DNA from 3 places in the Nocardioides sp. LS1 genome. Region 2 is predicted to be linked to each of the others. Evidence: riboswitches for the same ligand, from Rfam matches in the RefSeq annotation. Region 2 holds a riboswitch; each other region holds the start of a gene.
The links. Region 2 has a riboswitch for thiamine pyrophosphate ahead of EJF31_RS14105 (thiamine phosphate synthase). Riboswitches for the same ligand answer to the same signal wherever they lie in the genome.
Positions count from the first base shown of each region.

Region 1 (10,864 bases), on a different contig from region 2:
CCGTCGCCAGCGCCCGCTCGCTGCTCGTCTCGACGGTGTCCATCACGAAGATGCCGTTGGCGCGCAGCTCCAGCGAGGTCGGGGCGCCCTCCTCGCGGCGCTCGCGGAGCACCAGCTCGCCACGCTCGGACTCGGCACGGGCGATCTCGACGTACTCCATGCCCCCATCCTCGCCGAGAGGGCACTCCCGGGCAGTCAGGGGCCCTCTCGCGCCTACTCGGCCGAGCGGACCCTTATCCCCGAGATGGGGATGTTGACGGCGCCGGAGGGGTCGGTGAAGAAGTCGTTGCCCTTGTCGTCGACGACGATGAAGGCGGGGAAGTCCTCGACCTCGATCTTCCAGACGGCCTCCATGCCGAGCTCCTCGTACTCGAGGACCGACACGGACTTGATGCAGTCCTGGGCCAGGCGGGCCGCCGGGCCGCCGATCGACCCGAGGTAGAAGCCGCCGTGCGTGTGGCACGCCTCGGTGACCTGCTTGGAGCGGTTGCCCTTGGCCAGCATCACCATCGAGCCGCCCGCGGCCTGGAACTGCTCGACGTAGGAGTCCATCCGGCCGGCGGTGGTCGGGCCGAACGAGCCGGACGCGTGGCCCTCGGGTGTCTTGGCCGGGCCGGCGTAGTAGACCGGGTGGTCCTTGAGGTACTGCGGCATGTCCTCGCCGGCGTCGAGGCGCTCCTTGATCTTGGCGTGGGCGATGTCGCGGGCCACGACGAGCGGGCCGGTCAGCGAGAGCCGGGTCTTCACGGGGTGCTGCGAGAGCGTCGCCAGGATCTCCGACATCGGCTGGGTGAGGTCGATCTTCACGACCTCCCCGGCCGCGATCTCGTCGGAGACGCCGGCGTCGGGCATGTAGTGCGCCGGGTCGGTCTCGAGCTGCTCGAGGAAGACGCCCTCGGCGGTGATCTTGCCCAGCGCCTGGCGGTCGGCCGAGCACGACACCGCGATCGCGACCGGGCACGAGGCGCCGTGGCGGGGCAGCCGGACGACGCGGACGTCGTGGCAGAAGTACTTCCCGCCGAACTGAGCGCCGATCCCGAAGGACTGCGTGAGCTCGAAGACCTTCTCCTCCAGCTCGAGGTCGCGGAAGCCGTGGGCCGACATCGACCCCTCGGTCGGCAGGTTGTCGAGGTAGTGCGCCGAGGCGTACTTCGCGGTCTTGAGCGCGAACTCCGCCGACGTGCCGCCGATGACGACCGCGAGGTGGTACGGCGGGCAGGCCGCCGTGCCGAGCGAGCGGATCTTCTCGTCGAGGAACGTCAGCATCCGCTCGGGGTTCAGGACGGCCTTGGTCTCCTGGTAGAGGAACGACTTGTTGGCCGAGCCGCCGCCCTTCGCCATGAACAGGAACTTGTACTCGGGCTTCCCGTCCTTGGACGGGGTCGAGTAGAGCTCGATCTGCGCCGGCAGGTTGGTGCCGGTGTTCTTCTCCTCGTACGTCGTGAGCGGGGCGAGCTGGGAGTAGCGCAGGTTGAGCTTCGTGTAGGCGTCGTAGACGCCGCGGCTGATCGCCTCGCCGTCGTCGGCGCCGGTGAGCACGCCCTCGGACTTCTTGCCCATCACGATCGCGGTGCCCGTGTCCTGGCACATCGGCAGCACGCCGCCGGCGGAGATGTTGACGTTCTTCAGCAGGTCGAGCGCGACGAACCGGTCGTTGCCCGAGGCCTCGGGGTCGTCGATGATCTTGCGCAGCTGGGCGAGGTGGGCCGGCCGCAGGTAGTGGCTGATGTCGTGCATCGCCTCGGCGGTCAGCCGCTGGATCGCCTCGGGCGAGACCTGGAGGAAGGTCTGCCCGTTGGCCTCGAACGTGGAGACCCCTTCGGTGGTCACGAGCCGGTAGGGCGTGTCGTCCTTGCCGGTCGGGAGGAGGTCGGAGTAGCGGAACTCGGGCTCAGTGCTCACGGAACGTCAGGTTAGTCCAGCCTGCGGACGGCTCCGCCTGCGGTCTTGCCGGGCGGTCCCCGCGGGCTGCTAGGTTCGGCGCCGTCCACCACGGGAGCTCGCGGCAGCGAGCTGAGAGGGAGCTGTTCCGCTCCGACCGTCGAACCTGATCCGGGTCATGCCGGCGAAGGAAGCGAGGAGCGTTCCGTGCTGTTGCCACGCCTTTTCTGTCTCGTCGACGCCACCGACGACCTGTCCCTGCTGCCGGCCCTCGCATCGGCCGGCGTCGGGGGATTCCAGGTCCGTGCCAAGGCGGTCGACGACCGTGCCCTGCTGGCCCTGACCCGTGCGGTCCGCTCCGCGGTCGAGGAGTACGGCGCCCTCGTCGTCGTGGACGACCGGGTCGACGTGGCTCTGGCCGCGGGGGCCGCGGGGGTGCACCTCGGTGCGACGGACCTGCCGGTGGCCGACGCGCGCCGGATCGCACCGGGACTGGTCGTCGGCGCCACCTGCAGGTCCCGCGCGGAGGTCGTGGCCGCCCGCGAGCAGGGGGCGGACTATGCCGGCTTCGGTCCCGTCTTCGCGACCACCTCGAAGGTGGGCCTGCCGGACCCCCTGGGCGTGGCCGCGGTCGCCGCGGCCGCGGGCGTGCTGCCGCTGGTCGCGATCGGGGGCATCGACGCGGCCGGGGCCGCGCTGGTGCGTGCGGCCGGGGCGCACGGGGTCGCCGTGATCGGTTCGATCTGGCGGCCGCCCGACCCGGTCGCAGCCGCGAAGGAGCTCCTGACAGCGGTCGCCTGATGCGCGTCCGGGTCCTCGGGGCCGGGATCGTCGGCCTGGCCTGCGCCGAGGAGCTGCTCGTCCGGGGCCACGAGGTCGAGGTGGTCGACCCCGCGCCGGGGCGGGGTGCCAGCCATGCCGCGGCGGGGATGCTCAGCCCCTCGAGCGAGGTGTGGCACGGCGAGGAGGAGATCCTCCGCCTCGGGATGGCAAGCCTCGCGCTGTGGCCGGGCTGGGCCGGACGCCTCGGCGTACCGCTCACGACGACGGGCACGTTGCTGGTGGGACGCGACGCCGGTGACCTCCAGGACGTCGAGCGGCAGGTGGCGTTGCTGGCGTCGCACGGTGTGCGCGGCGAGCCGCTGTCCGCGGCCGACGTACGCCGCCTCGAGCCGACCCTGTCCGCCCGCGTCGCCGGCGGAGCGCTGCTGCCCGGTGACCACAGCGTCGACCCGCGGGCCGTGGTCGCGGCGCTGCTGGCCCGGGTGCCCGTCCGTCCGGAGGTCGACGCCACGACCCCCGACGTCACGGTGGTGGCCACCGGCGCCCGGCTGCCCGCACCCTGGACTCACCTCGTGCACGGCGTCCGCGGCGAGATCGTGCGGGCCCGCACCGACGACCCGCCCCAGCGGACGGTGCGCGGCTGGGTGCACGGTGTCCCGGTCTACGTCGTGCCACGCCCCGACGGCGAGGTCGTGATCGGGGCGACGTCGGAGGAGCACGACGCGCCCCCGGTCGCGACCCTGGGCGGGGTCGCCCGGCTGCTCGAGGCGGCCCGCGAGCTGGTGCCGGGCCTGGACCGGGCCGAGCTGATCGAGGTCCTGGCCCGGGACCGGCCGGCCACCGCCGACCACCTGCCCCTCGTCGGCCCCACCCACGACCCCGCCGTCGTGCTCGCGGCCGGCCACTTCCGGCACGGCGTGCTGCTCGCGCCCCTGACCGCCCGACTCGTCGCCGACCACCTCGACTGCGGCGCCGTCCACCCCACGCTCGACCCGCGCCGCGTCCTGCCCGTCCCCTCCGAAGGAGCACCCGCGTGAACATCATCCGCAACGGCCAGCCGGCCGTCGTCGCCGACGGGAGCACCGTCGCCGACCTCGTCCGGGGGCGGCGCGGTATCGCCGTCGCCCTCAACGGCGAGGTGGTGCCACGCGACCGGCACCCCGCGACCGCTCTCCACGAGGGCGACGTCGTCGAGGTCGTCACGGCGGTGCAGGGCGGATGAACACCCTCACCATCGCCGGCGTCCCGCTCACCTCGCGCCTCTTCCTCGGCACCGGCGGCCTGCCCCGCCCGGCGCTGCTGGAGCCGCTCCTGGCCGCCGCGCGGCCCGGCCTGGTCACCGTCTCGGTCCGCCGTACGTCGGCGACCCGCGACGGCGGCCTGCTCGACACCCTCACTCGGGCGGGGGTGCGGTTGCTGCCCAACACCGCCGGCTGCCTCAGCGCCCGCGAGGCCGTGCTGACCGCCCGCCTGGCCCGTGAGGCGCTCGGCACGGACTGGGTCAAGCTCGAGGTGATCGGCGACGAGCGCAGCCTGCTGCCCGACGCGGTCGAGCTGCTCGACGCGGCGGCCACGCTGGTCCGCGACGGGTTCACGGTGCTGCCCTACACGACCGACGACCCGGTGCTCGCCCGCCGTCTCGAGGACGCGGGCTGTGCCGCGGTGATGCCGCTCGGTGCCCCGATCGGTTCGGGGCTCGGCATCCTCAACCCGCACGCGATCGAGGCGGTGGCCGCAGCCGTCGGCGTCCCCGTCGTGCTGGATGCCGGGGTCGGCACCGCCAGCGACGCCGCCCTGGCCATGGAGCTCGGCTGCGCCGCGGTGCTCGCCGCCAGCGCGATCACCCGCGCCGACGACCCGGTCGCCATGGGCCGCGCCCTCGCCCTGGCCGTCGAGGCCGGGCACGCCGCCCGCGCAGCCGGCCGGATCCCGAAGCGGCCCACTGCCCGGGCCTCCAGCCCCGCCCGGGAGACCGCATGAGGACGCGCCTCCTCCTGCTCACCGATCGCGCCCAGCTCAGCAAGGGCCGGTCCCTGTCGCGCACGGTCGCGGAGTGCGTCGACGCCGGGCTCGAGGCCGTGGTCGTCCGCGAGCACGACCTCGCCCCCCGCGACCGGCGGGCCCTCCTCGACCGGCTCGCCGAGCTCGCCGGCCTCACCGTCATCTCCTCGCGGATCGCCGACCCTGCCGCCCACGGGCTCCATCTCGCGGCGCACCAGGAACGCGTGGACGGCTGGCACGGCCGGTCCTGCCATTCCGCCGACGACGTACGACGTGCCGTCGCTGACGGCGCGTCCTGGGCGACCCTGTCGCCGTACGCCGCCACCGCCAGCAAGCCCGGCCACGGACCACCGCTCCCTCACGACGCCTTCGCGCGGGACGCCGGCATCCCCGTCTTCGCCCTCGGCGGCATCGATCCCGGCAACGCCCGGGCGGCCGTCGAGGCCGGCGCCCACGGGGTCGCGGTCATGGGCGCCGTCATGCGCGCCGCTGAGCCCGCGCACGTCGTGGCACGCCTGCTCGCGGAGCTCCGATGACGCCCGCCGTCGCGCTGACCGTTGCCGGCACCGACTCCGGGGGAGCGGCCGGGATCGCGGCCGACCTTGCGACGTTCGCGGCCCTCGGGGTGCACGGCGCCTGCGTGGTCACCGCCGTCACCGCCCAGGACACCACCGGCATCCGTGACGTGCACCCGGTGCCGCTGGCCAGCGTCGAGTCCCAGCTCGACGCCGTCCTCGACGACCTCCCTGTGGCGGCCGTCAAGACCGGCATGCTCGGCACGCCCGAGGTCGTCGAGCTCCTGGCCCGCCGGCTCGCCGGACGCCCCCTCGTCGTCGATCCCGTGCTGGTCGCCACCAGCGGCGTCGTGCTCGGCGACGAGCACGTCGTGGCCGCCTACCGGGCCCACCTCCTCCCCGCCGCCACCGTCATCACCCCCAACGCCCACGAGGCCGCGATCCTGCTCGGCCGGGCCACCGACCCCGCGACCGCCGCGGCCGCCCTCGCCGACACCGGCCCGGCCGTCGTCCTCACCGGCGGCGGCACCCGCGACACCTGCACCGACTGGCTCGCCCTGCCCGGCCAGCGCCCGGTCGCCCGCACCCACCGATCCGTCCCCACCACCAACGACCACGGCACCGGCTGCACCTTCAGCGCCGCCCTCGCCGCCCACCTCGCGCGCGGCGCCGACCTCGACGCCGCCGTCCACCACGCCGGGCTGTTCACCGTCCGGCAGCTCGACACCAGCAGGCGCTGGACCCTCGGCCGCGGCCGCGGACCCGTCGCCCACACCACCACCCACAACCCAGCAGGAGAGCCGACATGACCGTCCACCCCGCCCACACCCGTGTCCTCGTCGACCACGGCCACATCCAGGTCCCGGTCACCCGGGTCGCGTTGACCAACGGCGAGACCTTCGACCGCTACTGCACCGCCGGCCCCGGCAGCGACCCCGAGGTCGGCCTCCCGCCGCTGCGCGCGGCCTGGATCGAGGCCCGCGGCGACACCACCACCTACACCGGCCGCGAGGCCCAGCTGCACGACAACGGCCGCTCCGCCGTACGCCGCGGCGCAGCCCGCGAGGAGTGGCGCGGCACCCGCACCCCACCGCGCCGGGCCGTCGACGGCGCCACCGTCACCCAGATGCACTACGCCCGCGCCGGGATCACCACCGCCGAGATGCAGTACGTCGCCCGCCGCGAGGGCTGCGACGTCGAGCTGGTCCGCTCCGAGGTGGCCGCCGGCCGCGCGATCATCCCCGCCAACGTCAACCACCCCGAGGCCGAGCCGATGGTCATCGGCAAGGCGTTCCTGGTGAAGATCAACGCCAACATCGGCAACTCCGCCGTCACCAGCTCCATCGCCGAGGAGGTCGACAAGCTGACCTGGGCGGTGACCTGGGGAGCCGACACCGTCATGGACCTCTCCACCGGCGACGACATCCACACCACCCGCGAGTGGATCCTGCGCAACAGCCCGGTCCCGATCGGCACCGTCCCGATCTACCAGGCCCTGGAGAAGGTCGACGGCGAGGCCGACAAGCTCACTTGGGAGGTCTTCCGCGACACCGTCATCGAGCAGTGCGAGCAGGGCGTCGACTACATGACGATCCACGCCGGCGTGCTGCTGCGCCACGTGCCGCTCACCGCCGAGCGGGTCACCGGCATCGTCTCGCGCGGCGGCTCGATCATGGCCGGCTGGTGCCTGGCCCACCACGAGGAGAACTTCCTCTACACCCACTTCGACGAGCTCTGCGAGATCTTCGCGGCCTACGACGTCTCCTTCAGCCTCGGCGACGGCCTCCGGCCCGGCACGTGGCCGACGCCAACGACGCCGCCCAGCTCGCCGAGCTCCGCACGCTGGCCGAGCTGACCGAGCGGGCCTGGGCCCACGACGTCCAGGTCATGGTCGAGGGCCCCGGACACGTGCCGCTGCACCTGGTCGAGGAGAACGTCCGCCTCCAGCAGGACTGGTGCCACGGCGCGCCGTTCTACACCCTCGGCCCGCTCGCCACCGACATCGCGCCCGGCTACGACCACATCACCAGCGCCATCGGCGCGGCCACGATCGCGATGCACGGCACCGCGATGCTCTGCTACGTCACCCCCAAGGAGCACCTCGGCCTCCCCGACCGCGACGACGTCAAGACCGGCGTCATCACCTACAAGCTCGCCGCGCACGCCGCCGACGTCGCCAAGGGACACCCGGGTGCCCGCGACTGGGACGACGCGCTGTCCAAGGCACGCTTCGAGTTCCGCTGGCACGACCAGTTCGCGCTGTCCCTCGACCCCCAGACCGCACAGTCCTTCCACGACGAGACCCTGCCCGCGGAAGGCGCCAAGACCGCGCACTTCTGCTCGATGTGCGGCCCGAAGTTCTGTTCGATGCGGATCAGCCAGGACGTGCGGGAACGGTTCGCGGAGAAGTCGGCGGAGTTCCTCCAGCTCGGCGGCACCGTCTACGTGGAGGAGCCTCTGCCCGCGAACTAGGCTGGCCGGCATGGCAGGAGAGCTCGATCCGGCGCGCATGCGGATCTCCGACGCGGAGCGACACCAGGTCGCGGAGGTGCTGCGGCAGGCGGCCGGTGACGGGCGGATCGACCTCGACGAGCTCGACCAGCGCCTGGAGGCGACGTACGCCGCGAAGACCTACGCCGACCTCGTGCCGATCACGTTCGACCTGCCCGCCCACCAGGACGGCCCGCAGGTCGCGCCGCGGTCGACGGTTCCCTCACCGGTGGTGGTCGGGCCGGTCCAGGAGCGCCACCTCGCGATCATGAGCGGCGTGGACCGCAAGGGCGTCTGGGTGGTGCCCCAGCACTTCACGGTCATCGCCCTGATGGGCGGCGCCAACCTCGACATGCGGCAGGCGAAGTTCGCGGCGTCCGAGGTCGTCGTGACCGTCAACGCCTTCATGGGCGGTGCCTCGATCCTGGTCAACCCGCACACCCACGTGATCGTGGAGGGCACCGGCATCATGGGCGGCTACACCGGTCCGTCCGGACTCGTCGCGCCCGACCTCGACGAGACCTCGCCGACCGTCCGGATCCGCGGGATCGCGGTCTGGGGTGGCGTCTCGGTCGAGCGCAAGCACCTCCCGGGCGGCTCCCGGAAGGCCCTGCGCCCCGGTCACTGACCGGTGCGCTCCACCGTCACCAGCGTGACCGTCTCCGGCATCCGCCGAGGCATCCAGAACCCGCGCGCCGCCAGCACCTGACCGCTGACCTCGACCCCCGCCGTCGGCCCCTCCTCGGGGAGCGCCGCCGACATGCTGACGTGGGGCAGCGCCACCGGGCCCTCCCACGCCAGCCGGTACGACGCCTCCGGGTCCAGCCCGGGCACGCGCACCGCGACGCCGCGGTTGTGGGTCGACTCGTCGAGCTGCACGTGGGCCACCAGCGCGGCGGAGCGGTCCGCAGCAACCACGCCGTGCAGCAGCACGGCCGGGTCGGAGGACTCCGGACGCACGACCCTGCCGGTGTGCAGCAGGGGCCGCAGGCGCTGGTGCAGGGCGATCCAGTCGGCCAGCCGGTCGAGGTCCTCCTCGGAGGCCTGCGTGAGGTCCCACTCGATGCCGAAGGCGCCGAACAGCCCGGTGGCGCACCGGAAGTCGAGGTCGAGGGTGCGGCCGGTGGTGTGCGAGACGGGGGAGGAGACGTGGGCGCCGAGGTACTCGGGGGCGACCAGCTGGGTCGACCAGCGCTGGATCTGCTGCCGGGCCAGGGCGTCGGTCATGTCGGACGTCCACACCCGTTGGACCCGCTCGAGCACGCTCAGGTCGATCCGGCCGCCGCCGGACGCGCAGGACTCCCAGGCCACCTCGGGGTGGGCCTCGGCGAGCGCGTCGAGGAGTCGGTGGAAGGCCAGGGCCTGCTCGTGGGCGGCGGGTGCCCCGCCCCGCTGACCCGTGCCGGCCTCCAGGAGGTCGCGGTTGTGGTCCCACTTCACGTAGTCGATCGGGTGGGCCGAGAGGATCGCGGACACCCGCTCGAAGAGGAAGTCGAAGACCTCGGGGCGCGTCAGGTCGAGCACCTGCTGGTAGCGGTGCTCGCGCGGGGCCCGGTGCGGCCCGGCGGACAGGATCCAGTCGGGGTGCTCGCGGAACAGGTCGGAGTCGGGGTTGACCATCTCCGGCTCGAACCACAGGCCGAACTCCATGCCCAGCTCGCGCACGTGGTCGATCAGCGGGTCGAGGCCGTCGGGCCAGACCCCGTCGTCGACCCACCAGTCGCCGAGCCCGGCGGTGTCGTCGCGGCGGTGGCGGAACCAGCCGTCGTCGAGGACGAAGCGCTCGACCCCGACCCGTGCGGCCCGGTCGGCGATGCCGCTCAGCCGGTGCAGGTCGTGGTCGAAGAAGACCGCCTCCCACACGTTGAGCACCACGGGCTGGCGGGCCGGGTGGGCGGCCAGCGACCGCTGCCAGGCATGCCAGCTGGCGGCCAGCCCGTCCAGGCCGTCGTCGGCGGCGCCGAAGAACACCCACGGCGTGGTGTAGCCCTGGCCCTCGGCCAGCACGACCTCGCCGGGCAGCAGCAGCTCCCCGCCGCCGATCGTGGTGCCGGTGGCGGCGTCGCGCTCCACGCGGAGCACGTAGTTGCCGCTCCAGGCGACGTGGCAGCCGAGCACGGAACCCTCCGGGCCGGAGAAGCCGGGGGTGCCGAGCACCACCATGGTCGCGGCGTCCAGGCCGGGCCGTCCGCCGCGACCCTCACGCAACCAGAGCCCGTCGGTCACGACGTGCCGCTGGGGGCTGCGCTCGCGCTCGTGGCGGCCGGTGAAGTCGAGCGCCTCCACGAGGTGGTCCTCGACGGGCAGGACGACCTCCAGGCCGTCCACGACGTAGGCGTCGGAGGCCGTGTTGGTCACGGTGCAGCGGCCGCGCAGGGAGCCGCCGGCGACCGACTCGAGCTCCAGCAGCACCTCCAGGCCGGCGTCCTTGTCGGCGGCGTGGACCGCGAGGACGTCGCCCACGGCCTGGACCGCGTCCGGCTCGAAGTGGGTGGTCCACGAGCGGCCCGCCGAGGAGGTGGCCGGGTCGAGACGGTGGCCGCGCAGGTGCGGACGGGTCAGGCGGCCGTGGGACTGCTCGCCGAGCAGGGGCATCCCCGGACCGTTGGGTACGACGGGGAAGCCGCCGGCACGGGCGACGCCGTCGCGGGCCGGGCCGGTCCACAGCACGTGGGGCATCCCGCCGGCGGTCGTGTCGATCTCGACGCAGGTCCGAGGTCCGGGGCTGGTGGGGTTCCCGAGCGGGAAGAGCATGCGGGCGCACTCCTTGAGGAGGGTGGGGGATGGGGCGGGGAAGCACGAACGCCCGGGCAGTGGGCTGCCCGGGCGTTCGAGGTGTGTCTCGACGGTCCTGGGCTCAGCCCTTGACCGCGCCGGCGGTCAGGCCGCGGACGAAGAACCGCTGCAGCGCCAGGAACACGATGATCGGCAGCAGCATCGTGAGGAAGCCGCCGGCGGTCGTGAGCTCCCAGCCCTGTCCGAGCTGGGTCTTGAAGTGGGTCAGGTTGACCGTGACCGGCTCCTTGTCGCCGGGGCCGAGGAACACCAGGGCCACGAGCAGGTCGTTCCAGACCCAGAGGAACTGGAAGATCGCGAACGACGCGAGCGCGGGCACCGACATCGGCAGCACCAGCTTGTAGAACGTCTGGAAGTGGCTGGCGCCGTCGATCTTCGCCGACTCGATGACGGTCTTG
Region 1 is NZ_BIFF01000005.1:384,761-395,624, reverse strand. It holds gene EJF31_RS16090 (methyltransferase domain-containing protein) at 1-160, opposite strand, end outside; gene EJF31_RS16085 (fumarate hydratase) at 214-1,902, opposite strand; TPP riboswitch at 1,983-2,092, shown strand; gene thiE (thiamine phosphate synthase) at 2,089-2,682, shown strand; gene EJF31_RS16075 (FAD-dependent oxidoreductase) at 2,682-3,701, shown strand; gene thiS (sulfur carrier protein ThiS) at 3,698-3,886, shown strand; gene EJF31_RS16065 (thiazole synthase) at 3,883-4,644, shown strand; gene EJF31_RS16060 (thiamine phosphate synthase) at 4,641-5,201, shown strand; gene thiD (bifunctional hydroxymethylpyrimidine kinase/phosphomethylpyrimidine kinase) at 5,198-5,989, shown strand; partial or broken gene thiC (phosphomethylpyrimidine synthase ThiC) at 6,307-7,652, shown strand; gene EJF31_RS16045 (DUF1707 domain-containing protein) at 7,663-8,298, shown strand; gene EJF31_RS16040 (alpha-galactosidase) at 8,292-10,424, opposite strand; gene EJF31_RS16035 (carbohydrate ABC transporter permease) at 10,528-10,864, opposite strand, start outside.
Region 1: another riboswitch for thiamine pyrophosphate. It lies ahead of thiE (thiamine phosphate synthase); the one in region 2 lies ahead of EJF31_RS14105 (thiamine phosphate synthase).

Region 2 (8,517 bases):
AGACGAACGGCTCCGTCCACGCTCCCTCACCGTCCTCGGCACATGACAGGGGAGTGGGTGCCAAGCCGGGTTGGGGAGAGCACGCCGAGGTTAGAGGTGTGGCGCCGGCTGCTCTAGGTGACTCGCGAGTACGTGAGACGCGTGACCAGACCAGGCCATGTCGGTCCTTCGTCGCGATGAACCGGGGGTATGCACGACGACTCTGCTGGATCAGGCCACGGGTGTGATGCGCATCACTTACCCGGAGGTAGGTGCTGCGGGTCAATAGCATCCTGAGTCACTCGCGTGGGCGGGCGTCTCGGTGCCAGGTCGCGTGTTGTTGCAGCCCTGCTTCCCCCTGGATCCACGGGGAAGTCCCTCGATTTCTCCACCGATCCAGGGAGTCCCCAGAACCCGGACTTGGGTTGTGACCCATTGCATCGACTGCTCGTGGTCGGGGGCCGCCAGCATTCTCGACAGAGAACGCGCCGAGGTAGACATGACATGCGAAACATGTGGAGCGAGCGTCGATGACGTCAAGCTGCACCGACAGTGGCACGAGCGAGCCGACCGAGTGCTGCGGCCATTGGACCTTGCCGAGGGCAAGTTCACCTGCAAGCGGTGCTTCCTGGAGGTGCGGGAGTCCTCGAGGACGGGGCACGCCTGGTGGCACACCATCCTGATCGAGCTGGCACGGTCTGTGGACCGAGTGTCGGGAGTGCCAAAGGACCAGCGCGGGTAGGTCCCTCCAGGCCGCCACCTGGACCCGGCCATCTTGCCCCCCTCCGCCGCACCCGATCGTGACGACTGAACGAGCACACGTCCAGGTGTTGGTTGAGTGCGCCGACATTGAGCATTTCTACTGCACCCGTTGGCTTCGTCGATGAGCCGGAAGGCGTGGAGTTGTGCGAGATCTGCTGGGGTGCAGGTGCCAGGACCTTCATGATCGTCCACCGAACCGGCATGAGGGCCGGGAGCGGCGGGGCACGCGGGTGATCCGCGCCCGCTATGAGAGCGGAGAGTGGGGGCTGACCGTCAGGGCGTCACGACTGTCGACGCGTCGCGCGAGGGTGGTGGCCGCGGTGCGTACTAGGGGCCACCCGATGGTCGAGATGACCTGGATGAGGCAGCGGGCACGGATCATCAGCGGTCCCTTCGTCTAGGTGCGGCAGATATTGGAGTGGATTGCGGTGCGCCGCCACGAGAGAGGTCGCGACGGCACACCGCAGTTCGGGGGTGCCCGGGGCTAGCGGTCGACGCCGGGCCGCGGCGGCACGTGGGCCGCTGTAGTTCCGGTCTCGTTGCGCAGTGTCGTCAGGGGTGTGACGACTGGCTTGTCCGCGTCATCCTCGTGCCACGCGCTGTGCAGCGGGGTGAGGAGGGCGGGCACCATCGCCGAACAGACCGCGCACTGCAGGCGCTGGTCGCTGACGATGTCGGGCACGGACTGGAATCTATTGCGGCCCACTGCATACCCATGAGTAGGTGATCTGCTGCACAGGCATGGTCTGGTCCAGTCAGGGATGGGCCCTGAACCGCAACGGCAGTGGCTGCGTTCAGCCAGCGCCGGAGCGTCAGACGCAGTGCCGTCCTGCCGGGTCATGCCGCACCGCCGATCAGCTGGACCATCGGGCCGGTCATGATCTTGCCGCTCAGGGGGTGGCCGTCGCGCGTGCGGGTGACCGAGAACCAGCCGTCCCAGTACGCCGAGTCGGGACCGCGTCGGGTGCCGAACTCGAGGCGCACGTAGCCGACCTCGCGCTCGGCGTCGAGGACGCACGCGCCGTCACGCAGTTGCGAGCCGAAGGCGTCGCTCAGGTACTTCTCGTTCTGGGGGAGGACTGTGTACATGGCGCCGGCTCCTCACGCGACCAGGTCGGCCTGGGCGCGCAGCGCGGCAGCGGCCGTGCGGTGTCCGAGGACGCTCGGGGGGCAGGGACACCAGTACGGCGTGACCGCGGCCTCGGTGGCAGCGAGGTCGTCCTGGTGCCGGGCCAGGTCCAGGAGGATCGAGCGCAGCCGGATGGTCTCTGGGGTGTTGGTCTGGGGGGTCATGGCTGCCTCGCTTTCGGAGTTCCGAGTGCTTTCGTCGTGATTCCAGTGAAGGTCGGCAGGGCGTCGTCCACGACCGGAGGACTACGTATTCGGCTACGTAGATGGAGTTCGTGACCCCGTGCATGGTCGCGTTCTGGACGGGTCGATCTGCCTCGACTCCGGGTGCGCTACGTTTTCTGCACCACCACGGGAGCTTGCGGCAGCGAGCTGAGAGGGAGCTGTTCCGCTCCGACCGTCGAACCTGATCCGGGTCATGCCGGCGAAGGAAGCGAGGAGCGTTCCGTGCTGTTGCCACGCCTGTTCTGCCTGGTCGATGCCACCGACGACCTGTCCCTGCTTCCGCTGTTGGCGGCGGCGGGCGTCGGGGGCTTCCAGGTCCGCGCCAAGGCGGTCGAGGACCGTGCCCTGCTGGCCCTGACCCGTGGGGTCTGCTCCGCGGTCGAGGAGTACGGCGCCCTCGTGGTCGTCGATGACCGGGTCGACGTGGCGCTGGCCGCGGGAGCGGCGGGGGTGCACCTCGGTGCGACGGACCTGCCGGTGGCCGATGCGCGCCGGATCGCACCGGGACTGGTGGTCGGCGCCACGTGCCGGTCGCGTGCCGAGGTCGTGGCCGCCCGCGAGCAGGGCGCCGACTACGCCGGATTCGGTCCCGTCTTCGCGACGGCCTCCAAGGCGGGCCTGCCCGAGCCGCTGGGGGTGGCTGCGGTCGCCGCGGCCACTGGGGTGCTGCCGCTGGTCGCGATCGGGGGCATCGACGCGGCCGGGGCCGCGCTCGCCCGTGCGGCCGGTGCCCACGGGGTCGCCGTGATCGGCTCGATCTGGCGGCCGCCGGACCCGGTCGCGGCCGCGAAGGAGCTCGTGGCAGCGGTCGCCTGATGCGGGTCCGGGTCCTCGGGGCCGGGATCATCGGGCTCTCCTGCGCCGACGAGCTGCGTACCCGCGGCCACGAGGTCGAGGTCGTCGACCCCGCGCCCGGCCGGGGCGCCAGTCACGCCGCCGCGGGGATGCTCAGCCCCTCGAGCGAGGTGTGGCACGGCGAGGAGGACATCCTCCGCCTCGGGGTGGCCAGCCAGCACTTGTGGCCGGGGCTGGCCGCGCGGCTCGGCGTGCCCCTCACGACCACCGGCACGCTGCTGGTGGGACGTGACGCCGGTGACCTCCAGGACGTCGAGCGGCAGGTGGCGTTGCTGGCGTCGCACGGCGTGGCCGGCGAGACGCTGTCCGCGGCCGACGTACGCCGCCTCGAGCCGACCCTGTCCGCCCGCGTCGCCGGGGGAGCGCTGCTGCCGCGCGACCACAGCGTCGACCCGCGGGCCGTGGTCGCGGCGCTGCTGGCCCGCGTGCCCGTCCGGCCCGAGGTCGACGCCACGACCCCCGACGTCACCGTCGTCGCCACCGGCGCCCGGCTGCCCGCACCGTGGAATCGCCTCGTGCACGGCGTCCGCGGCGAGGTCGCCCGGGCCCGGACCGACGACCCGCCGGTCCGCACGGTGCGCGGCTGGGTGCACGGCGTCCCGGTCTATGTCGTGCCGAGACCCGGCGGTGAGGTCGTGATCGGTGCGACCTCGGAGGAGCACGACGCGCCCCCGGTCGCGACCCTCGGGGGCATCGCCCGACTGCTCGAGGCTGCCCGCGAGCTGGTGCCGGGCATGGACCGGGCCGAGCTCACGGAGGTGCTCGCCCGGGACCGGCCGGCCACGGCCGACCACCTGCCCCTCGTCGGCCCGACCCACGACCCGGCCGTCGTGCTCGCGGCCGGTCACTTCCGGCACGGCGTGCTGCTCGCGCCGCTGACCGCACGGCTCGTCGCCGACCACCTCGACCACGGCCTGGTCCACGCCGCCCTCGACCCGCGCCGCCTCCTGCCCGTCCCCTCCGCCCCGACCCGAGGAGCACCCGCGTGAACATCATCCGCAACGGCCAGCCGGCCGTCGTCGCCGACGGGAGCACGGTCGCCGACCTCGTCCGGGGGCGGCGCGGTATCGCCGTCGCCCTCAACGGCGAGGTGGTGCGCCGCGACGACCACCCCCTCACCGAGCTGCGCGACGGCGACGTCGTCGAGGTTGTCACGGCGGTGCAGGGCGGATGACACTGACGATCGCGGGCACGCCGCTCACCTCGCGGCTCTTCCTCGGCACCGGCGGCCTGCCCCGCCCGGCGCTGCTCGAGCCGCTCCTCGCCGCGGCGCGGCCCGGCCTGGTGACGGTCTCGGTACGCCGTACGTCGGCCACCCGCGACGGCGGCCTGCTCGACATCCTCACCCGCGCCGGGGTCCGGCTGCTGCCCAACACCGCCGGCTGCCTGAGCGCCCGCGAGGCCGTGCTGACCGCCCGCCTGACCCGGGAGGCGCTGGGCACCGACTGGGTCAAGCTCGAGGTGATCGGCGACGAGCGCAGCCTGCTCCCAGACGCGGTCGAGCTCCTCGACGCGGCCGCCACCCTGGTCCGCGACGGTTTCACGGTGCTGCCCTACACGACCGACGACCCGGTGCTGGCGCGTCGGCTCGAGGACGTCGGCTGTGCGGCGGTGATGCCGCTCGGCGCCCCGATCGGCTCCGGGCTCGGGATCCTCAACCCGCACGCGATCGAGGCGGTGGTCGCGGCGGTCGGCGTACCCGTGGTGCTCGACGCGGGCGTCGGCACCGCCAGCGACGCCGCCCTCGCCATGGAGCTCGGCTGCGACGCGGTGCTCGCCGCCAGCGCCATCACCCGCGCCGACGACCCCGTCGCCATGGGACGCGCCCTCGCTCTCGCCGTCGAGGCGGGCCACACCGCCCGCGCAGCCGGCCGGATCCCGAAGCGGCCCACCGCCCGCGCCTCCAGCCCCGCCCGGGAGCTCGCATGAGGACCCGGCTGCTCCTACTCACCGACCGCGCCCAGCTCAGCAAGGGCCGATCCCTGTCCCGCACGATCGCCGAGTGCGTCGACGCCGGGCTCGATGCCGTCGTCGTCCGCGAGCACGACCTCGCCGCCCGTGACCGGCGCGCCCTCGTCGCCCGGCTCGCGGAGCTGGACCGCCTCACCGTCATCTCCTCGCGGATCGCCGACCCCGCCGCGCACGGCCTCCACCTCGCGGCGCACCAGGAACGCGTGGACGGCTGGCACGGCCGGTCCTGCCACTCCGCCGACGACGTACGACGCGCGGCCGCCGCCGGCGTCGCGTGGGCGACCCTGTCGCCGTACGCCGCCTCCGCCAGCAAGCCCGGCCACGGACCGCCGCTTCCGCCGGACGCCTTCACCGGTGACCCGGGCATCCCGGTCTTCGCCCTCGGCGGGATCGACCCCGGCAACGCCCGGGCGGCCGTCGAGGCAGGCGCCCACGGGGTCGCGGTCATGGGGGCGGTCATGCGCGCCGCCGACCCCGTGCGCGTCGTGGCCCGCCTGCTTCAGGAGCTGGCATGACCCCCGCCGTCGCCCTCACTGTCGCCGGCACCGACTCCGGGGGAGCGGCCGGGATCGCGGCCGACCTGGCGACGTTCGCGGCGCTCGGCGTGCACGGCGCCTGTGTGGTCACCGCCGTCACCGCCCAGGACACCACCGGCATCCGCGACGTGCACCCGGTGCCGCTGGCCAGCGTCGAGTCCCAGCTCGACGCCGTCCTCGACGACCTCCCCGTCGCGGCCGTCAAGACCGGCATGCTCGGCAGCCCCGAGGTCGTCGAGCTCCTGGCCCGCCGGCTCGCCGGACGCCCGCTCGTCGTCGATCCCGTGCTGGTCGCTACCAGTGGCGCCGTGCTCGGCGACGAGCACGTGGTGGCTGCCTACCGCGCCCACCTCCTCCCCGTCGCCACCGTCGTCACCCCCAACGCCCACGAGGCCGGAGTCCTGCTCGGCCGGGCCACCGACCCCGCGACGGCCGCGGCCGCCCTCGCCGACACCGGCCCGGCCGTCGTCCTGACCGGCGGCGGCGCCCACGGCCCCGACGACACCTGCACCGACTGGCTCGCCCTGCCCGGCCAGCGCCCGGTCGCCCGCACCCACCGCTCCGTCCCCACCCGCAACGACCACGGCACCGGCTGCACGTTCAGCGCGGCCCTCGCCGCCCACCTCGCCCGCGGCGCCGACCTCGACGCCGCGGTCCACCACGCCGGGCTGTTCACGGTCCGGCAGCTCGACGCCAGCAGGCGCTGGAGCCTCGGCCGCGGCCGGGGACCCGTCGCCCACACCACCCACAACCCAGCAGGAGAGCCGACATGACCGTCCACCCCGCCCACACCCGCGTCCTCGTCGACCACGGCGACATCCAGGTGCCCGTCACCCGCGTCGCCCTCACCAACGGCGAGACCTTCGACCGCTACTGCACCGCCGGCCCCGGCAGCGACCCCGAGGTCGGCCTCCCGCCGCTGCGCGCGGCCTGGATCGAGGCCCGCGGCGACACCACCACCTACACCGGCCGCGAGGCCCAGCTGCACGACAACGGCCGCTCCGCCGTACGCCGTGGCGCAGCCCGCGAGGAGTGGCGCGGCACCCGCACCCCACCGCGCCGGGCCGTCGACGGCGCCACCGTCACCCAGATGCACTACGCCCGTACCGGGATCACCACCGCCGAGATGCAGTACGTCGCCCGCCGCGAGGGCTGCGACGTCGAGCTGGTCCGGTCCGAGGTCGCCGCAGGCCGCGCGATCATCCCCGCCAACGTCAACCACCCCGAGGCCGAGCCGATGATCATCGGCAAGGCGTTCCTGGTGAAGATCAACGCCAACATCGGCAACTCCGCCGTCACTTCCAGCATCGCCGAGGAGGTGGACAAGCTCACCTGGGCGGTGACCTGGGGTGCCGACACGGTCATGGACCTCTCCACCGGCGACGACATCCACACCACCCGCGAGTGGATCCTGCGCAACAGCCCGGTCCCGATCGGCACCGTCCCGATCTACCAGGCCCTGGAGAAGGTCGACGGCGAGGCCGACAAGCTGACCTGGGAGATCTTCCGCGACACCGTCATCGAGCAGTGCGAGCAGGGCGTCGACTACATGACCATCCACGCCGGCGTCCTGTTGCGCCACGTGCCGCTGACCGCGGAGCGGGTCACCGGCATCGTCTCCCGCGGCGGCTCGATCATGGCCGGCTGGTGCCTGGCCCACCACGAGGAGAACTTCCTCTACACCCACTTCGACGAGCTCTGCGAGATCTTCGCGGCCTACGACGTGAGCTTCAGCCTCGGCGACGGACTCCGGCCCGGATCCGTCGCCGACGCCAACGACGAGGCCCAGCTCGCCGAGCTCCGCACCCTCGCAGAGCTCACCGAGCGCGCCTGGGCCCACGACGTCCAGGTCATGGTCGAGGGCCCCGGCCACGTCCCGCTGCACCTGGTGGAGGAGAACGTCCGGCTCCAGCAGGACTGGTGCCACGGCGCGCCGTTCTACACCCTCGGCCCGCTCGCCACCGACGTCGCGCCCGGCTACGACCACATCACCAGCGCCATCGGCGCGGCCACGATCGCCATGCACGGCACCGCGATGCTCTGCTACGTCACCCCCAAGGAACACCTCGGCCTCCCGGACCGCGACGACGTCAAGACCGGCGTCATCACCTACAAGCTCGCCGCCCACGCCGCCGACGTCGCCAAGGGCCACCCGGGTGCACGGGACTGGGACGACGCCCTGTCCAAGGCACGCTTCGAGTTCCGCTGGCACGACCAGTTCGCGCTGTCCCTCGACCCGCAGACCGCCCAGTCCTTCCACGACGAGACCCTGCCCGCCGAAGGCGCCAAGACCGCGCACTTCTGCTCGATGTGCGGCCCGAAGTTCTGCTCCATGCGGATCAGCCAGGACGTCCGGGACCGGTTCGCGGAGAAGTCGGCGGAATTCCTCGAGCTCGGCGGCACGATCTACGTCGACGAGCAAGCCCCGGCGGCCGGTCGCTGACACCGTGCGCAGGTCGTCCCGCCCCGGGCGAACGGGGCGGGACGACGCGAGCGATCACGACGGGAGGCAGAACCGTCGGCGCACTCGCCCCACCGTCATCAGCACACCACGGGGGTCGGGGACCAAGCCGGTGGGACGAGCACGCCGAGGCTAGGGGGATGGCGTCTGTGTCTCTAGTTGACTGGCGAGTACGTGAGACGCGTGTCCAGACCACAACCCCGCTTGAACTGTCGTCGATCCGTCGTGGCACGCGACTCAGCCGGGCATGGGTGTTACCCGAGCCAGTCGCCATAGAGGCACTCGTCGGGTCGAGGTGACCAGCCCGGTCGTCGGGGGAGGGCGGGACGCGACTGCCAGCCCGACGACACCGCGCGCCGACTGAGGTCGACGAGATGACTGCCGGCGGGTACGACGACTGAGGTGACCACCGCGGTCAGGCAGCGCAGCCGGATCATGACGAGGTCCCCGTCCTGTCGGCCAGGGCGGCCAGTCGGTCGCGGACGACGTCGGTGGCAGCCACGGTCGCGCGACGCAGGATCCGCTCCTCGATCGACGCATGCCCGACGGTCTGGGCCCGGTGCCATTCGCGGTGGAACCCGTAGAGGTGAGTGGCTACCT
Region 2 is NZ_BIFF01000003.1:400-8,916, forward strand. It holds gene EJF31_RS14090 (hypothetical protein) at 1,226-1,423, opposite strand; gene EJF31_RS14095 (hypothetical protein) at 1,579-1,830, opposite strand; gene EJF31_RS14100 (hypothetical protein) at 1,843-2,034, opposite strand; TPP riboswitch at 2,211-2,320, shown strand; gene EJF31_RS14105 (thiamine phosphate synthase) at 2,317-2,910, shown strand; gene EJF31_RS14110 (FAD-dependent oxidoreductase) at 2,910-3,938, shown strand; gene thiS (sulfur carrier protein ThiS) at 3,935-4,123, shown strand; gene EJF31_RS14120 (thiazole synthase) at 4,120-4,878, shown strand; gene EJF31_RS14125 (thiamine phosphate synthase) at 4,875-5,435, shown strand; gene thiD (bifunctional hydroxymethylpyrimidine kinase/phosphomethylpyrimidine kinase) at 5,432-6,229, shown strand; gene thiC (phosphomethylpyrimidine synthase ThiC) at 6,226-7,899, shown strand.

Region 3 (10,864 bases), on a different contig from region 2:
ACGCCGCCACCGAGGCGCCGATGTCGCCGCCGCCGCCGTACTCCTCGGGGAAGCCCATGCCGGTCTGGCCGGTCGAGGCCATCTCGACCACGACCTGCTTGACCCGCTCGCGGAACGCGTCGCGGTCGAGCGTCTCGGCCTCCTCGAGGATCGAGGCGTACTCGGCGAGGTTGGTGCGGACCAGGCCGCGGACCTCGGCGTACTTGCCGTCGAGCAGCGCGGTCAGCGCCGCGACGTCCACATCGGGCGGGGTGTGCCGCGGTGCGCCCGCGCCCTCGGAGGACGGTGGGGCGGCGGTGTCGGTTGCCATGACCGAACGCTACCGGGACCGGGCGGGGACGGGGCGGGGACGGTCAGGGGCGTGCGTAGAAGTTGGGCGGGATCCAGTAGTAGAGCGACTCCTCCGACACCGGCCGGCCGGTGCGCGGGGCGTGGATGATCATGCCGCCGCCGACGTACATCGCGACGTGGTAGATCGAGGACGGGTCGCTGGAGGACCCCCAGAAGACCAGGTCGCCCGGCTGCAGGTCGGAGGGCTGGATCGGCGTGGACTGCTCGTACTGCGCGACGGAGTAGTGCGGCAGCGAGCGGCCACCGGCCTGCCAGGCACCCATCGTGAGGCCGGAGCAGTCCCAGGCGTCCGGGCCCGCGGCACCCCACCGGTAGGGCTCGCCGAGCTGGGCGCGGGCGAAGTCGACGGCACCCTGGGCACCACCCGCGGGGGCCGGCGGGGCGGGGGGTGCCGGCGGGGCCGGCGGTGGCGTCGGGGTCGTCGGGGTCGTCGGGCTGCTCGGCGCGGGAGCGTCCTGCTGCTGTTGCTGCTGCGCCGCCTGCTGGGCGGCCTGCTGGGCTGCTGCCGCGGCGGCCTGCTGGGCTGCGGCCTGCGCCGCCGCCTCGGCCTCGGCCTGGGCGGCCGCGGCGGCCGCGGCCTGGGCCTGCGCCTCGAGGGCCGCCTGGCGCCGAGCGGCGAGCGCGACGCTGACGTGCTGGAGGTGGGCGAGCTGGGTGATCAGCTCGGTCTTCCGGGCCGCGATCGCGCGGGCGTCGGAGGCCGCGGCGGCCGCAGCCGCGCGGGCCGTGTCGCGCGCCGCACGGGCCGCGTCCTGGGCGGCGGAGGCAGCGTCCCGGGCCTGGTCGGCCTGTCGCGTCGCGACGTCTGCGAGCGTCGCCGCTGCGCGGAACTCGTCGTAGTGCCCGTCGAGCGCACCCTCGGCGTTCTGCATGGTGGTGGCGCGCTCGATGACGGTCGTGATGCCGTCGGACTTCGCGATCGCGGACAGGGCGGTCAGGCCCGGGGCGAGCTCGTAGGAGGTGACCAGGGCGTCGCTGTAGACAGCGCGCTGGCGCTCGACGTCGGCGGCGGCCACGTCGGAGTGGACCTGCGCGGCGTGGGCGGCGAGCCGCGCCTGCTGCGCCTCGTAGCGGGCGCCGTTGAAGGCCTCGGCGGCCTGGGCCGCCTTCACGGCCGAGGCCTGGAGGCGCTGGTTGGCCAGCACCAGCTGGGCGCGCACCGAGGCCACGTCGGTGGCCTTGTCGCGGACGGCGACCTTGGCGTCGTGCACGTCCTGGCGCGACGGCATCCCGTGGTCGTCGGCGGCGGCGATCCCCGCGGTGACCCCCGAGGAGACCCCCAACGCGAGGGTCAGCGCGGCCGCCGTTGCGATCCCCATGATCCGCACGTGTGGTCTCCCTGGCTCTTCGACTGGTAGTGCCTCGGGCGACTTCCCCATCGCCCGAGGCACTCGAAGAACGTTAGTGAACTTCTGTCACAAAGGAAACAACTTCCCCAATTTTTTCTTGCGTCACCGGCGTGTCGGCTTGCGAACTACAACAATGTAGTTCTCGACGAATCGACGTGTGGCGTCAGACGTCGTGGTCGACGGGGACGGCCGACGTGGTGGAGGTGGGGTGCGAGTGCAGGCCCCGGCGCTCGAACTTCTGGCCGCTGGCGACGCCGCCGACGTAGAAGGAGACGAAGGCGATCATGATGCCGGCGACGTCGTCGGCGATGTAGTGCCAGCCGAAGTAGAGGGTGGCCACGACCGTGCAGCCGAAGTTGACCCAGAAGACCCACTTGAGGATCTTCGAGCGCAGCGTGAACTGCACCATCAGGGCGACCAGCAGCGTGATCGCGCAGTGCAGGCTGGCGAAGCCGGCGACCGACTGGACCACGCCCTCGAGACCGCCCTTGATGACCTCGATCCGGGTGTTCTGCAACGACGCCATCAGGCTCGCTGTCGGCGTGTCCGGCAGGTCGGAGTAGACGTAGCTGTAGGCCAGGCCGGGGCCGAGGGTGGGCAGCGCGTAGTAGGACAGCGTGCCAAGCGCCCAGGCGATGCACTGGGACGTGGCGAACCAGTAGCCGAAGGTGAGGTTCCGCGACCAGACCAGCCACGCGGTCAGTGCGAGCGGCACCAACGGCAGGAACCACAGGTAGACGTAGGACAGGAAGTAGGCCATGAAGCTGGTGCCGAAGATGTCGTGCAGCAGCAGGCCGGGCTCGTGGCCGAACATCAGGGCCCGGTCGAGCAGGTGCAGCGTGCGGTCGTACTTCGTCGTGGAGACGAACGGCAGGTAGGACTTGAGGTTCCGGTAGCTGACGTAGGTGATGTAGAAGCACACGACACCCATCACCACGAGCGTCATCCGCTCCCGCGTCCAGTGCGTCCTCACCCGCGCGCGCCAGATCGGCGCCATCAGGGGGAACTTCCCCTTCGACTGCCACACCGTCCGGGGGACGAGGTCGATCAGGAAGGCGCTGCCAACCAGCATCGGCAGGCGCAGCCACGAGGGCCCGAGGAAGCCGTCGGGGTCGGCGAGCTTCTTGTCGAGGAGGACCGCCGTCAGGATCGCCAGACCACCCATGACGACAGCGATCCCCACGAGCAGGGCATAGGCGCGGCGATACACGGGCGTCAGTCTAGGGATGCGTCGGTCATCGGCAGGATCGCCAGCCGTGTGGGATCCACCGCACAGTGAACCGTCTCACCCGGTGCGGCGTGGGCGTCCAGCGACGCGACCGCGTCGACCTCGCCGACGCCCTCGAGATCGACGACCAGCCGGACCTGCTCCGGGGTGGCCCGGCTGGCCAGCACGGTGCCGACCAGCCCACCGCCGTCCCGGACGTCGATCGCCGAGCGACGGACCGCGACCGCCGGCGCGGGCGGGAGCCCGGCCGACGCGAGCACGGTGCGGGCGGCGGCGTCGCGCAGGACGCGGGCATAGCCGAGGAACAGCGCGGTCTCCGGGTCCGCGGGCGTCCGCCAGACCTCGGCGATCGGGCCCTCCTGCACGACCCGGCCGGCACGCATCACGGCGAGCCGGTCGGCGACGGTGAAGGCCTCCTCGTGGTCGTGGGTGACCATCAGCGCGGTCGTGCCGGCGGCCCGGAGGATGCCGCGCAGGTCGACGGCGAGCCGCTCGCGCAGCCCCGCGTCGAGGGCGGACAGCGGCTCGTCGAGCAGGAGCAGCCGTGGCTCGACGGCCAGCGACCGGGCCAAGGCGACCCGCTGGCGCTCGCCGCCGGACAGGGTCGACGGCAGGCGATCGGCGTACCCCCGGAGGCCGACGAGGTCGAGCAGCTCCTCGACGCGGGCGGGGATGCGGGGGGCGCGGCGGAGCCGGAGCGCGTAGCCCACGTTGCGGCCGACCGTGAGGTGGTTGAAGAGCTGGCCGTCCTGGAACATCAGTGCGAAGCCACGCTTGTGGGTCGGTACGCCGCGCAGGTCCGCGCCGTCCCAGGTGATGCTGCCCGCGGCGACCGGCTCGAGGCCGGCGACGGCGCGCAGCAGCGTGGACTTGCCGCAGCCGGACGGGCCGAGGACGGCGAGCACCTCCCCGACGGGCAGGTCGAGGGAGACGTCGACGACGGCGGGCAGGCCGTCGTAGGAGACGGAGACGTGCTGGAGCTCGAGCATGGCGTCAGAAGGCTCCCACGGACGGCACCCGGAGCCGTTCGACCACGAGCATCACGACAGCCGTGGTCGCGGCGAGGACGACGGAGGCGGCCAGCGCCATGCCGTAGTTCATCGGGCCGGGGTGCCCGATCAGCCGGAAGATGACGACCGGGACGGTCGGGTGCTCGTCGCGGGCGAGGAACGACGTCGCGCCGAACTCGCCGAGCGAGGCGGCGAACGCGAAGCCGCTGGCGGCCAGCAGGGGCTTCCAGACCACCGGCAGGTCGACGGTCAGCACCGCGCGCAGCGGTCCGGCCCCGAGCGAGGCGGCGGCCTGGCGCTGCCGGTCGTCGACGCCCGAGAGCACCGGCACGATGGTGCGGACCACCAGGGGGAGCGCCACGAGGGCCTGGGCGATCGGCACCAGCAGCGGGGAGTCGCGCAGCTCGAGCGGCGGGTGGTCGAGGGTGATGAGGAAGCCGAAGCCGAGCGTCACCGCCGAGACGCCGAGCGGCAGCATGAAGAAGCCGTCGAGCGTGGCGCGGACCCGGCGCTCGGACCGCGAGCGGGACCGCCGGGTGACGACCACCGCCACGAGGAGGCCGAGCGAGAGCGACATCCAGGTCGCGTCGACGGCGGTGCGCAGTGAGGTGACCAGGGCGTCGGTCACGGGGACCAGCAGCGCCTGGTGGGTGCCGCGCGTGGTGAGCGCCCGGTAGTTGTCCAGGCCCCAGCCGGACCCCTCGACCTGCATGGAGCCGAGCACGAGGGTGCCGATCGGCAGCGCGACGAGCACGACGAGGAGCAGTGTCGCCAGCGCGCCCGGCCAGTCCCGGCGGGAGAGCCGCCGGGGCCGCGGCAGCACGCGGGAGACGGACGGGTCCGGCACGGCCCGCAGCCGCCCGGCGACGAGCAGCAGCGCCAGGACGGCGACGAGCTGGAGCACCGACAGCGCCGCGGCGCCCTGGAGGTCGAGCAGGTTGGTGGTGAGGAGGTAGATCTCGGTCTCGACCGAGGAGTACCTCAGCCCGCCGAGGGTCAGCACGACGCCGAAGGCGGTCGCGCAGAACAGGAACACCACGCTGGCCGCCGACACGATCGCCGGGCGCAGCGCCGGGAGGGTGACCGTGCGGAAGACCTGCACCGGACTGGCTCCCAGCGCGGCGGCCGCGTCGGCCGGCCGCTGGTCGAGGGACTCCCACGAGGCGCCGACCGCGCGGATCACGACCGCCACGTTGAAGAAGACCAGGCCGGCCACGATCGCCACCGGGGTGCCGTCCAGGCCCAGGAAGCCCAACGGACCGGACTCCCCCAACAGCTCACGGAAGGCGACGCCGACCACCACCGTCGGGAGCACGAACGGGACGAGCAGGGCCGCGCGCAGCGCCCGCCGGCCCGGGAACTCCCGCCGGTGCAGGGCGTGCGCCGCCGGCAGCCCGAGCAGCACCGACACCACGGTCGCGACCGAGGCCGACCAGACGGTGAACCACAGGACGCGGTGCACCCGCGGCCGGCCGAGCACCGAGATCACCCCGCCGGGGTCGAACGATCCGTCCGGCCAGAAGCCGCGCGCCAGCATGCCGCTCACCGGCAGCACGAAGAAGACGCCCAGCACCGCGACCGGCAGGAGCGCCAGCGCGGCGAGGGTCAGGGGTCTCGACAAGCTCGACCACCGAGCGGAGCTCGACCAACGAGTGGTCATTGCGAGGTGACGTCGCTCCACTCGCGCAGCCACTCGTCGCGGTGGGCGGCCACGTCGGCCGGGTCGACGGCGTAGGGCTGGTCGGGCTGGGTGGCGTACGAGGCCCAGTCGGCCGGCAGCGGCGTGCCGTCGACGACCGGGAAGACGTACATGCTCTCGGGCAGCGCCTCCTGCACCTCCGAGGAGGTCAGGAACCGCACGAAGGCCTCGGCCCCGGGCACGTTGGCGGCGCCGTCGAGGACGCCGGCGTACTCCACCTGGCGGAAGCAGGTGTCGAGCAGCGCGTGGGTGGTGGACGCCGTCGCGCCCTTCGGGACGGTGAAGGCGGGCGAGGAGTCGTAGGACAGCACGATCGGCCGGTCGCCCTTGCCGCCGCCCTGGGTGAAGTCGACCTCGTAGGCGTCGGACCAGCCGGCGGTGACGCGCGCGCCGTTGTCCATCAGCTTCTTCCAGTAGTCCGGCCAGGCGTCGCCGTACGCCGAGACCGTGGCGAGCAGGAACGCCATCCCCGTCGAGCTCGTGGCCGCACCGGGCAGCACGAACAGGTCCTTGTAGGCCGGGTCGGTCAGGTCGTCGAGCGTCCGGGGCTCGGCCAGGTCGTGGGCCTTGAACCAGGTGTCGTCGACGTTGACGCAGACGTTGCCGTTGTCGACGGGCGTGAGCGCGTGGGCGTCGTCGCCGGGGAGGTCGTAGGCGGAGACACCGGCCGGGGCGTCGAAGGAGTACGGCGCGAAGACACCCTCGTCCAGCGCGCGGGAGGCGAAGGTGTTGTCGACGCCGAACGCGACGTCGCCGGTCGGGTCGTCCTTGGTCAGGACGAGCTTGTTGGTGAGCGTGCCGCCGTCGCCGGACGCCTTGACCACGAGGTGGTAGCCGGTCTGGGCCTCGAAGTCCTTGACCACCTTCTTGGGCAGGACGAACGAGTCGTGGGTGACCAGGACGACGTCCTTGACCTTGCCCGCGGCGGTCGTGGCCGGGCTGTCGTCGCCCTGGCCGATCACCGAGCAGGACCCGAGGACGGGGACGAGCAGGACCGTGCAGATCGCCGCCAGCGCGCGCGATGACTTCATCTGGGACTCCCTTCGCCGGTGTTAACCGGAGCAGGTTCATAGGGTCTGCGGCGGATCCGCACTCTCAGCACGTCGGGCGTGCTCCCCTGTCATGTCCCTCCAGACTAGTCGTCAGCGAGTCAGGGCGATCACCCCGTCCAGCCGGGCCAGCTTCTCGGGGTTGCGCACGATGTAGAGGCCGGTGACCTGGCCGTCCTCGACCAGCATCGTGCCGATCGCGTCGACCACGCCGCCGACGAGCAGCCGCAGGCCGGGGGCGCCGTTGACGAGCACCAGCTCGGCCGACCCGTCCTCGGGCATCACGGCCTCCAGGAACCGCAGCACCTTGTCGCGGCCCAGGATCGGGCGCAGCGCGGCCTTCTTGAAGCCGCCGCCGTCGGTCATCAGCACGACGTCGGGGGCGAGCACGTCCATGAGGCCCTGGAGGTCGCCGGTCGCGGTCGCCCCGAGGAACTTCGCGATCACCTCGTCGCGCTGCGTGGGCGTGACGTCGGAGCGCGGGCGACGCTCGTCGACGTGCGCCCTGGCCCGGCTGGCGATCTGGCGGACCGCCGCCGGCGACTTGTCCACGGCGGCCGCGATCTCGTCGTACCCGACGTCGAAGACCTCCCGCAGCACGAACACCGCCCGCTCGGTCGGGCTCAGGGTCTCCAGGACCAGCAGCATCGCCATCGAGACGCTGTCGGCGAGCTCGACGTCCTCGGCGACGTCGGGGGTGGTGAGCAGCGGCTCGGGCAGCCACGGGCCGACGTACTGCTCGCGGCGGCGGGCCATCGTCCGCATCCGGTTGAGCGCGAGCCGGGTCGTGATCCGGACCAGGTAGGCGCGTTCGTCGCGCACCGCGGTGAGATCGACCTCGTGCCAGCGCAGCCAGGTCTCCTGGAGCACGTCCTCGGCGTCGACGGCGGACCCGAGCATCTCGTAGGCGACGGTGAAGAGCAGGTTGCGGTGCGTGACGAACGCATCGGTCGCAGTGGTCATGACACCTCGCTGGTCGGGCCTGACGCGACAGTAGCGAGCGGCAGCTCGCAGACGTCGGAGTATCCCTGGCTCTGCAGCCCGGCGGCGGAGTTGAAGCGCGAGCGCATGTTCTCCAGGGCGATCATCTGGGTGAGCTCGACGACGGCCTCGGCCCCGAGCTGGTCGACGAGCCGGCCGACCATCTCGTCGGTGACGGTCAGCGGCGTGTGGCTCATGGCCTCCGCGTAGGCCAGCACCTCGCGCTCCAGCGGGGTGAAGACGTCCGACTCGCGCCAGCGCGGCACCTCCCGGACCTTGGCGAGGTCGAGCCCCTCGTCGTGGGCGAGGAAGTAGCCGAAGTCCAGGCACCAGCTGCAGCCGATGACCCCGGCGCTGGCGAGCTGGGCGTAGGACTTCAGGGTCGGGTCGAGGCGGTCCCACTTCGCCACCTTCTGCTCGAAGCCGAGCACCGCCCTCAGCACCGGGCGGTGGTGCCACAGGACGTAGGCGTTGTCGGGGACCTGCCCGTAGGTGCGGCGGGCGTAGGCGGACAGGACCCGGCCGTAGAGGCCGGTGATCGTGGCCCGGGGGATCCGGAAGGTGCTGGGCATCGGTGCTCCTGGTGTCGTGTCTTTCAGCGGTCACCCATCCAGACACCGGCCGCCGCCGATCTGTGACACCGGCCTGTGACAGGGTCGCGGCATGCCGAGTCCCACCCACCAGCTCCTCGCGTGGGGCGTGCCCAAGCTGCGCAAGTCCCGCGAGCTCGACACCGAGGAGGCCGAGCGCGCCCGCGTCGAGCGCTGGCACGCCGGGCTGGACCGCACCCTGCCGACCCGGATCGTGCCGGGCTTCGCGCGCCGGTACGACGTCACGACCGAGACGCTGACCGGACCGGCCGGCGACTTCCTGTCGTACGTCGTCACGCCGCGCGGCATCACGCCCGAGCGCACCGTGGTCTGGGTGCACGGCGGCGGCTTCATGGCCCCGATCGACCCCTTCCACGTGCGCTACGTGGCCCGGTTGGCCCGGGCGCTGCGCGCCCGGATCGTGCTGCCCGACTACCCGCTCGCGCCCGAGCACACCTGGCGCGACTCGCACGACGCGCTGGTCGACCTCGCCGCCCGCTGGTGCGCCGACGGGCCGGTCGTGCTGGGCGGCGACTCGGCCGGCGGCGGCCTGGCGATGGCCATCGCACTCGCGCTGCGCGACCGGGGTGGGCCGCAGCCGGAGCGGCTGCTGCTCCTGTCGCCGTGGATCGACCTGACCACCAGCGCGCCGGACACGGCGGCCTTCGCCGAGCGCGACCCGTGGCTCTTCCTCGGCAAGCTCCACGCCTACGCCTCGTGGTGGGCGGGGCGGGACGAGGACCTGGGGCGCCCGGAGGTCTCGCCGGGGCTGGCGCCGCTCGACGGGCTGCCGCCGACGCTGATGTTCTGCGGCACCCGCGACCTGCTCGCCCCCGGGGTGCGGATGCTGGCCGACCGGGCGCTGTCCTCGACGTGGGAGCTCACCTACGTCGAGGCCCCCGACCTGATCCACGTCTACCCGCTGCTGCCGCTGGTCCCCGAGGCCCGGCGGGCGTGGAAGCAGACGCTGGAGTTCCTCCGGTGAACATCACCGCGGTCCCCTTCGCCGCACTCGACGCCCGGACGGCGTACGACGTGTGGCGGCTGCGGCAGGCCGTGTTCGTCGTCGAGCAGGCGTGTCCCTACCCCGACCTCGACGGTCGCGACGTCGAGCCCGGCACCCGGCACGTGCTGCTGCGCGACAGCGGTGACGAGCTGCTCGGCTACGCCCGGGTCCTCGACGACGCGAGCACCTGGCGGATCGGCCGCGTCGTGCTGACGCCCGAGGCCCGCGGCCGCGGGCTGGCGGACCTCGTCATGGGCACCGCCCTGCAGGTCTGCCCCGACCGCGACGTGGTGCTGGACGCGCAGGTGCCGCTGGCCGGGTGGTACGCCGGGTTCGGCTTCGTGGCCGACGGGGCGGAGTTCCTCGAGGACGGCATCCCGCACGTCCCGATGCGGCTCACGCGCGGGTGAAGACGACCCCGCCGTCGGTCACCTCGCGGGTCGCCTGACCCCGCGCGACGAGCAGCTCGAGGTGGGCCTTGGTCTCCATCGACGCGAGCGCGCCGTTGAACTCGTCGAGGTCGGCGAGCCGGTGCTCGTGACGGGTCCAGGGCAGCTCGCCCGCGACGTCGTACGCCGTGGCCGGGCCGCCGGCCAGCGCCGCGAGGCAGAGCTCCAGCCGGTGCTCGTGGTGGTCGAGCAGCTGGTCGACCCGGGCGTGGGAGGACGGCGCGAGCGGGCCGTGGGCCGGCAGCAGCCGCAGGTCCGGCAGCTCGCGGACCTTGGTGAGCGAGGCCATGAAGTCGCGCAGCGGCTGCTCGACCGGGACCGGCTCGAAGCCGATCGACGGGGTGATCGTGGGCAGCACGTGGTCGCCGGCGAAGAGGATCCCGTCGGCGTGGTCGGCGAAGACGAAGTGGCCCTGGGTGTGGCCGGGGGTGTGCACCGCGTGCAGGGTGCGGGTGCCGATCTCGATCTCGTGGTCGCCGTCGAGCCAGGTGTCGGGGTAGTGCCACATCGACAGGTCGGGCATCCGGCCGTCGGTGAACTTCTGCCACTTCTCCGCGATCTCGTGGGCGCCGGCAGTGCGAAGCACGGCGAGGGTCGGGTCCTCGTCGACGTCGTCGTGGTGGTGCATCAGGTCGAGGGTCGGCTTGTCGCCGATGCCGAGGCTGACGTGGGCGCCGTACTCCTTGCCGATCACGGCCGCCTGCGTGTAGTGGTCGCGGTGCACGTGCGTGACGAGGAAGCGGGTGATGTCGCGCAGGCCGAACCCGATCCCGGCCAGCGACTTCTCCAGCAGCGTCCGGCTCTCCTCGATCGCCCAGCCGCCGTCGACGAGCGTCAGGCCGCGCTCGGTCTCGAGGACGTAGACGTTGACGGCCCGGAGACCGTCCATCGGCAGCGGCAGCGGGATCCGGTGGATCCCCTCGGCGACCCGCCACGCACCCGGCTCGGTCCAGTGCTGGCCGGAGTCCGGGGATTTCGCGTGGGCGGTGCTGGTGCTGGTCACCCCGCCGACCCTAGGTGGTGACGTCGGGGAGGTGGAGGTCGAGGTTCGGCTGCTGGATGCCGCCGTCGACCTCGAGCATCTTGCCGGTGACGTACTGGCCGGCCCGCGAGCAGAGGTAGAGCGCGGCGGCCGCGATGTCCTCGGCCTCG
Region 3 is NZ_BIFF01000002.1:799,614-810,477, forward strand. It holds gene EJF31_RS08710 (acyl-CoA dehydrogenase) at 1-310, opposite strand, end outside; gene EJF31_RS08715 (C40 family peptidase) at 354-1,670, opposite strand; gene EJF31_RS08720 (phosphatase PAP2 family protein) at 1,864-2,910, opposite strand; gene EJF31_RS08725 (ABC transporter ATP-binding protein) at 2,916-3,917, opposite strand; gene EJF31_RS08730 (iron ABC transporter permease) at 3,922-5,559, opposite strand; gene EJF31_RS08735 (thiamine ABC transporter substrate binding subunit) at 5,595-6,668, opposite strand; TPP riboswitch at 6,659-6,766, opposite strand; gene EJF31_RS08740 (RNA polymerase sigma-70 factor) at 6,780-7,649, opposite strand; gene EJF31_RS08745 (carboxymuconolactone decarboxylase family protein) at 7,646-8,239, opposite strand; gene EJF31_RS08750 (alpha/beta hydrolase) at 8,331-9,242, shown strand; gene EJF31_RS08755 (GNAT family N-acetyltransferase) at 9,239-9,673, shown strand; gene EJF31_RS08760 (MBL fold metallo-hydrolase) at 9,660-10,715, opposite strand; gene EJF31_RS08765 (SDR family oxidoreductase) at 10,726-10,864, opposite strand, start outside.
Region 3: another riboswitch for thiamine pyrophosphate. It lies ahead of EJF31_RS08735 (thiamine ABC transporter substrate binding subunit); the one in region 2 lies ahead of EJF31_RS14105 (thiamine phosphate synthase).